DNA from 2 places in the Micromonospora sp. WMMD1128 genome. Region 1 is predicted to be linked to the other one. Evidence: riboswitches for the same ligand, from Rfam matches in the RefSeq annotation. Region 1 holds a riboswitch; the other holds the start of a gene.
The links. Region 1 has a riboswitch for thiamine pyrophosphate ahead of O7602_RS02585 (thiamine phosphate synthase). Riboswitches for the same ligand answer to the same signal wherever they lie in the genome.
Positions count from the first base shown of each region.

Region 1 (3,399 bases):
GGTCGGTGACCAGGTCGGCGGTGACCGGGGTGAGCACGATGCCGTGCCGGTGGTGCCCGGTGGCGACGAGCACACCGGGCCGTCCGGGCAGCGCCCCGAGGATCGGCGCGTTGTCCGGCGTGCCCGGGCGCTGCCCGGCGACGGTCTCCACCAGCTCGTACTCGGTCAGCTCCGGCACCAGCTCGACGGCGGCGCGGAGCAGCGTCAGCACCCCGCCGGCGGTGACCTCGGTGTCCGCGCGTTCCTCCACGGTCGCGCCGACCACCACCTCGCCGCTGTCCCGGGGCACCAGGTAGACCGGCTCGCCGTCGGCGTACCCCCGGATCACGTGCCGGAAGCCCGGCGGACCGCCGCCGGGCGCGCGGAGCCGGAGCACCTGACCCTTCACCGGCCGCACCGGCAGCCCGGTGAGCGGGGCCGCGCCGCAGCCGGCCGCGACCACCGTGACCCGGGCGTCCACCTCGGACAACGCGCCGACGTGCGCCGGCCGCAGCGTCACGCCGGCCCGTTCGGCCGCCGTGCGCAGCGCGGCGACCAGCCGCCGCGGGTCGACCTGGTGGTCGCCGGGCGCGACCGCGCCGCCGCGCACCCGGGTGGTCATCGCCGGTTCGAGGTCGCGCAGCGCCGAGGGGCGCAGCCGGGTGATCGGCAGCCCCAACCCCTGTTGGTACGCCCACAGCCGCCCCGCCACGGCCACGTCGTCGGCGGTGAGCCCGACCACGAGCGTGCCGTCGGTGCGGTGGCCGAGATCGACGCCGCTCGCCTCGGTCAGGTCGGCGGCGAAGCCGGGCCAGCGGCGGGCGGACTCGACGAGCAGCCCGGTCAGCTCGTGCTCGCCGAAGTACGCCTCGGCGACCGGGGAGAGCATCCCCGCGGCCACCCGGGACGCGCCCGACCCGGGCCGGTCGTCGTGCACCACCACCCGCAGCCCGCGCTGCGCACACCGCCACGCGATCGCCCACCCCACCGGCCCGCCCCCCACCACCCCCACATCGGTAAGGCGGGGGCCCCGCTTAACGCTTTCGGTAGAGGAAGGGGCCCCGCTTAACACGTCAGCGCCCGCAGCAACTCGGCGGTGGTGTGCGCGGGATCCGCCGCCCCGCTGAGCGCGCCCACCACCGCCACCCCGTACGCGCCGGCCGCCCGCAACGCCGGCACCGACGCGGCGGTCACCCCGCCGATGGCGATCACCGGCACGGTCACCGACCCGGCGACGGCGCGTACCCCGTCCGGGCCGATCGGCGCGGGCAGGCCCGGCTTGGTGGTGGTGGCGTGGCAGGGGCCCACGCCCAGGTAGGTCGCCCCGGCGTCGACAGCCGCGCGGGCGGCGCCCGGCTCCCGGGCGGTCGCGCCGAGCACCGCGTCGGCGCCGAGCACCCGACGGGCGGCGGCCACCGGCAGGTCGTCCGCCCCGACGTGACCGCCGGCCGCGCCCACCGCGAGCGCCACGTGCAACCGGTCATTGACCAGGCAACGCGCCCGGTACGGCAGGCACGCCCCGACCACCCGACGAGCCAGGTCGTACGCCTCCCGGTCGGTGGCGTCGTCGGTCACGCGCACCTGCACGACGAGGTCGGCGCGCGCCACCGGCAGGGCGGCACGCAGCACGGCGAGCGGATCCCGCCCCGGTCGGGTGTCGGTGATGAGATGCAGTCGTCCCAGGGACGGCACGGCAACGCTCCTCCCTGCGCCGGCATTACCCGGATCAGGTTCGACGGTCGGGGGCTGGCAGCCCCCCTCTCAGCCCGGTCCACACCGGGCTCCCGTGGGTCACTTGCGGCCTACCGTACGACGCTCCCCCGGCCGTACGGAAGAGCGGGTGACGTTTTTCCCAGGACCACGCCACTCGGCGGATCGGGTCGGCGGGTGGGCGTCGCAGCACGACACGCTGTCCGGATGTCGACCCGCGCCCGCGTCCCGCGTGACCTGTCCGCGTGTCCGTTCCGAGCCAGCCGAGCAGTTGCCGAGGGACGCATCACGCGGCGGATGCTGCGCGGCCCGACGTGGGTCCGCCTGCTGCCGGACGTGTACGTGCACCGGGACGCCCACCGCGCCGACGACCCCCGGATGTGGTGCGACGCAGCCGCGCTGCGACTACCGCCCGGCGCCGCCGTGGCCGGCCGAAGCGCCGCCTGGCTGTTCGGTGTCGACCTGCTCACCCGGGGCGATCCGGTGACCGTGCTCCTGCCGACGACCGCCCGGCTGCGCGCACATCCCCGGCTGTCGATCGTGCGGTCACCCGTGTCCGAGCGGGATCGCACCCGGTTCGCCGGGCTGCCGGTGACCACCGCGCTGCGCACCGCATTCGACCTCGGTCGCCATGGTCCCCGGGCGGAGGCGCTGGTCGCCGTCGACGCGCTGCTGCGTCGCCGGATGGTGGAACTGACCGCGCTACGCGCCTATGCCGCGGAACGCCCGGGCTGGCCGGGCTCGTCGCTGCTGCGCGAGGTGCTGACGCTGGCCGAGCCGGCGAGCGAGTCTCCGATGGAGACGCGGCTCCGGCTGCTCCTCCTCGACGCCGGTCTCGGCCCGCTGACCGCCCAGCACGAGGTGCGCCACGGCGGGCGTTTCGTGGCCCGGGTCGACCTGGCCTGGCCGGCGCTGCGCATCGCGGTCGAGTACGACGGCGACCACCACCGGGAACGGACACAGTTCCGGCGGGATGTGGCACGCCTGAACGCGCTCCGCTCGGCCGGGTGGGTCGTCCTCCGGTTCACCGCCGACGACGTGCTGCGCCGCCCCGAGGCCACGGTCGCCTTTGGTCCACCAGGCCCTCACGGAACGCCGCGCCACCACCCGGCCCCGCTGACCCCGCACCGCCGCACGGCCGCGCGGCCCGGCCCCGGACCGCCGCACGGCCGGCCCCGCGCCGGCTGTGCCGGTGCTGGCCCGAGCACGCCGACGCACGTCCCACGTGCTGACTTCGGTGCCGAGTGGTCTCGCGGCTTGGCCAGGCTCCGCCCCGCAGACGTCCTTGGCGTTCCACTCACCGGCGTCTCCGCCCACGAGTGGAACGCCATGGACGTCAAAACCGCCCGGAGACGTCCATGACGTTCCACTCACGAGTTGCCGCGGGTGGGAGGGCAGCGCGGGTGGGAAGGGCTAGAGGAGGGCGTCGAGGGTGCTCAGGTCCTCGGCGGTGGGCTGCCAGGTGCCGGCGTCGGCGTTGGCGCGTACCTGCTCGGGCGTGGTCGCGCCGGCGATCACCGAAGTCACCGCGGGTCGGGCGGCGAGTCCGCCGATGGCCACCTTCAGCATGCTCACCCCGCGCTCCGCCGCGTACGCCTCGATCGCCTCGATGGTGTCCCAACGCGCTGCGGCCAGCCGTTCGGCGTACCGGCCGCCGCCGGCGAGCCGGCTGCCCGCCGGGGGCTCCTGGCCCCGCTTGTACTTGCCGGT
Region 1 covers NZ_CP114902.1:512,013-515,411, reverse strand. The annotation lists gene thiO (glycine oxidase ThiO) at 1-1,051, opposite strand, end outside; gene O7602_RS02585 (thiamine phosphate synthase) at 1,045-1,671, opposite strand; TPP riboswitch at 1,666-1,777, opposite strand; gene O7602_RS02580 (DUF559 domain-containing protein) at 1,987-3,051, shown strand; gene O7602_RS02575 (aldo/keto reductase) at 3,103-3,399, opposite strand, start outside.

Region 2 (3,399 bases), 640 kb from region 1:
GATCTGCACACCGGTCTGCGCCACGCGCAGCTCCTGGAGCAGGTCGGCGAAGTTGCGCTGCCAACGCTGCTTCTCGGATTCCTTGGACACTCGTGAACCTCCGGTGAAGACGGCACGGCCGGCGGGTGAACGCCCGCCGGCAGCAGCGCCTGTGCCCGGTTCAGATGATCACGAAACCGACTCAGGAACCCCGGCGGATCCGGCCCGCGTACCGGGCCTCCCACTCGGCGTTGTGCTCGTCCCCGCCGGCGATGTTCGCCGACAGGTAGACCGGCGGACGCTCCCCCGCAGCCACCAGCCGGGCCACCACCTCGACGGTGATCTGCTGGGCCAGCAGCGCGGCGGTGATCGAGGAGACCGCGCCGACCGCGCCACCGTCGGGCAGCGGCAGCGTGGCGTCGCCGTACGGGGCGCCGTTGTCCAGCACCACGTCGGCGAAGTCGGCGAGCTTGCGGCCGGACGGATGCCGCGAGGTCATCCGGGCCGAGTGCCGGGCCGAGGTGACCGCCACCAGACCGTGCCCGTGTTCCTTCACCACGGACGCGAACTCGACCATCGCCCCGTTCACGCCCGAGTTGGAGGCCAGCACGAACACGTCCGGCGGCCGGACCGGGGCCAGCTCGTAGAGGCGGTGCGCCACAGCCGGCTCGCGTTCCAGCTTCGGGCCGAGCACGTCGGCCGGCTCACCCCCGACGAGCACCAGGTCACGCAGCGCGATCCGGTTGGTGGGCACCAGTCCGCCGGCGCGGCCGGCGATCTCCATGGCGAGCGCCTCCGAGTGCCCGGTGCCGAAGGCGTGCACCACCCCGTCGGCGCGTACCGCCGCGGCGATCAGGTCGGCCGCCGCGGCCACGTTCTCCCGCTGCTCGGCGGCCACCCGGCCCATCATCTCGGTCACCGTGGCCAGGTACGCCTGGGCGCTCACCGTCATGTCTGCTCCGTTCCTCGCACCCGGGCCAGGATCGCCTCGGCCAGCGGGCCGGGGGCCTCGTCGGGGATCCAGTGGCTGACGCCGGGAAGCGTCACGAAGCGGTAGTCGCCGGTGACGTGCGCCGCGCACGCCTCGGCGGCGGTCCGGCCGATCGCCACGTCCTTCTCGCTCCAGACGTACGTGGTCGGCGCCGCCACCGGGCCGACCGCCTTCATGTCCGACCCGCTCATCGCCCGGTACCAGTTCAGCGCGACGGTGAGCGCGCCCGGCTCGCGCATCGGCTCGGCGTAGCGGGCCACCGCGTCCGCGTCGCCGACCCCGCGCAGCAGCCGGCGCAGCGCGGCCCCGCGCAACGCCAGCAGCACCGTCTCGGCCTTGCCCGGCATCCGGAACAACGCCATGTAGGCGGACTTCGCCTTCTGCCGCGGATCGGTGGCGAGCGCATGCCCCATCGCGGCCGGGTGCGGCACCGACACCGCGGTAAGCGTCCGCACCCGCTCCGGGTGCGCCGCGGCCAGGCCCCAGGCCACGATCGCGCCCCAGTCGTGGCCGACCAGGTGCGCGGTGGTCACCCCGAGCGCGTCCAGCACGGCCGCCGCGTCGGCCACCAGCTCCGGGATGCGGTACGCCTCGACGGCGTCCGGCCGTGCGCCGGGCGAGTATCCGCGCTGGTCGAGGGCGTACGTGCGCAGCCCGGCGGCGTGCAGCGCGGGCGTCACCGCATCCCACTCGCCGGCGTGCTGCGGGAAGCCGTGCAGCAGCAGGACCGGATCGCCGCCCTCGGGGCCGCCGGTGCGTACCTCGAATGTCAGATCCCGCGCCTCGACCCGCATGATCGCCACCATACCGACCCGCGCCCTGCTGGGCCTGGCCCCGACATCGGTGCTAGCGTCTGCCGTTGAGACAACTTCACATCCGACAGGGGAGCGCACAGCGCTGAGAGTGCGGGCCGGTGCCCGCAGACCCTCGAACCTGATCTGGGTAATGCCAGCGCAGGGAGTTCGGTCGACCTCCAGCCGCGTCGACGTCCGGGCACATTCCGGGCGCGGCGTGCGTCTTCTCCTGGTTCCGCACCACGAACTGGGAGTCCGCATGAACCACACCGACAGCAACCGCTGGCGTACCGTCGACATCGTCGTCGCCTCGGTGATCGCCGTCGCCTTCGGCGTCGTCTTCTGGGCCTGGGGCCTGCTCTGGAGCGCCACCGACGCGGCGTTCGCGTTCTTCCCGCCGGCGCAGGCGGTGCTCTACGGCGTGTGGCTGATCCCGGCGGTGCTCGCCGGCCTGATCATTCGCAAGCCGGGCGCGGCGCTCTACTGCGAGACGGTGGCCGCGATCGTCTCCGCGCTGCTGGGCAGCCAGTGGGCCGGCATCGTGATCCTCCAGGGCCTGATGCAGGGCATCGGCGCCGAGCTGGCGTTCGCCGCGTTCCGCTACCGCTCGTTCAAGCTGCCGGTGGCGACGCTTGCCGGCGCGCTCACCGGTCTCGGCGCGGCCATCTTCGACTTCGTCTACTGGAACAAGGCATACGACCTGACCAACTACCGCATCCCCTACGCCCTGATCACCATCGCCAGCGCCACGATCATCGCGGGCGTCGGCGCCCACGTCCTGACCCGCGCCCTGGCCAACACCGGCGTCCTGGACCGCTTCCCCGCCGGCCGCGACCGAGCCCTGATCTGACGGGTATCCCGCTGTCGATCATGAAGTTGACGGTGATTTCAGCGCGTTGTGATGCCGTCAACTTCATGATCGACGAGGCAGAGGGGGTGGAGCGGTGAGTGGGGTGGTGCTGCGGGGGTTCGGGTGGCGGCACGGGGGGCGCAGACGCTGGGCTCTGCGCGGGGTGGACCTGCGCGTCGAGAGCGGGGAGCGGGTGCTGCTGCTCGGTGCCTCCGGGGCCGGCAAGAGCACGCTGCTGGCGGCGCTGGCCGGGCTGCTGCCCGAGGACTCCGGCGAGCAGGATGGCACCGTCGAGATCGACGGGCTGGACCCGCGCAAGGCCCGCGAGCGCGTCGGCGTGCTCTTCCAGGACCCGGAGACCCAGCTCGTGATGGCCCGCTCCGGCGACGACGTCGCGTTCGGGCTGGAGAACCGGGGCGTGCCCGCCGAGGAGATCTGGCCCCGGGTCGACGAGGCGCTGCGCCGGGTCGGCTTCCCCTACCACCGGGACCGCCCCACCGCCGCGCTCAGCGGCGGCGAACAGCAACGGCTCGCCCTCGCCGGGGCGCTCGCGCTGCGGCCCGGGCTGCTGCTGCTCGACGAACCCACCGCCAACCTCGACCCGGCCGGCGCCGCGCTGATCCGCCGCGCCGTCGCCGACGCCGTCGACCCGGACACCACACTGATCCTGGTCGAGCACCGGGTCACCGAGGCGCTGCCGCTGATCGACCGGGTGGTGGTGCTGGAACCCGGTGGCGGGGTGCGGGCCGACGGCCCACCCGAGGCGGTGTTCGCCGCGCACGGCG
Region 2 covers NZ_CP114902.1:1,149,116-1,152,514, reverse strand. The annotation lists gene O7602_RS05600 (DUF6328 family protein) at 1-90, opposite strand, end outside; gene O7602_RS05595 (SIS domain-containing protein) at 182-931, opposite strand; gene O7602_RS05590 (alpha/beta hydrolase) at 928-1,764, opposite strand; TPP riboswitch at 1,842-1,948, shown strand; gene O7602_RS05585 (ECF transporter S component) at 2,024-2,614, shown strand; partial or broken gene O7602_RS05580 (ABC transporter ATP-binding protein) at 2,709-3,399, shown strand, end outside.
Region 2: another riboswitch for thiamine pyrophosphate. It lies ahead of O7602_RS05585 (ECF transporter S component); the one in region 1 lies ahead of O7602_RS02585 (thiamine phosphate synthase).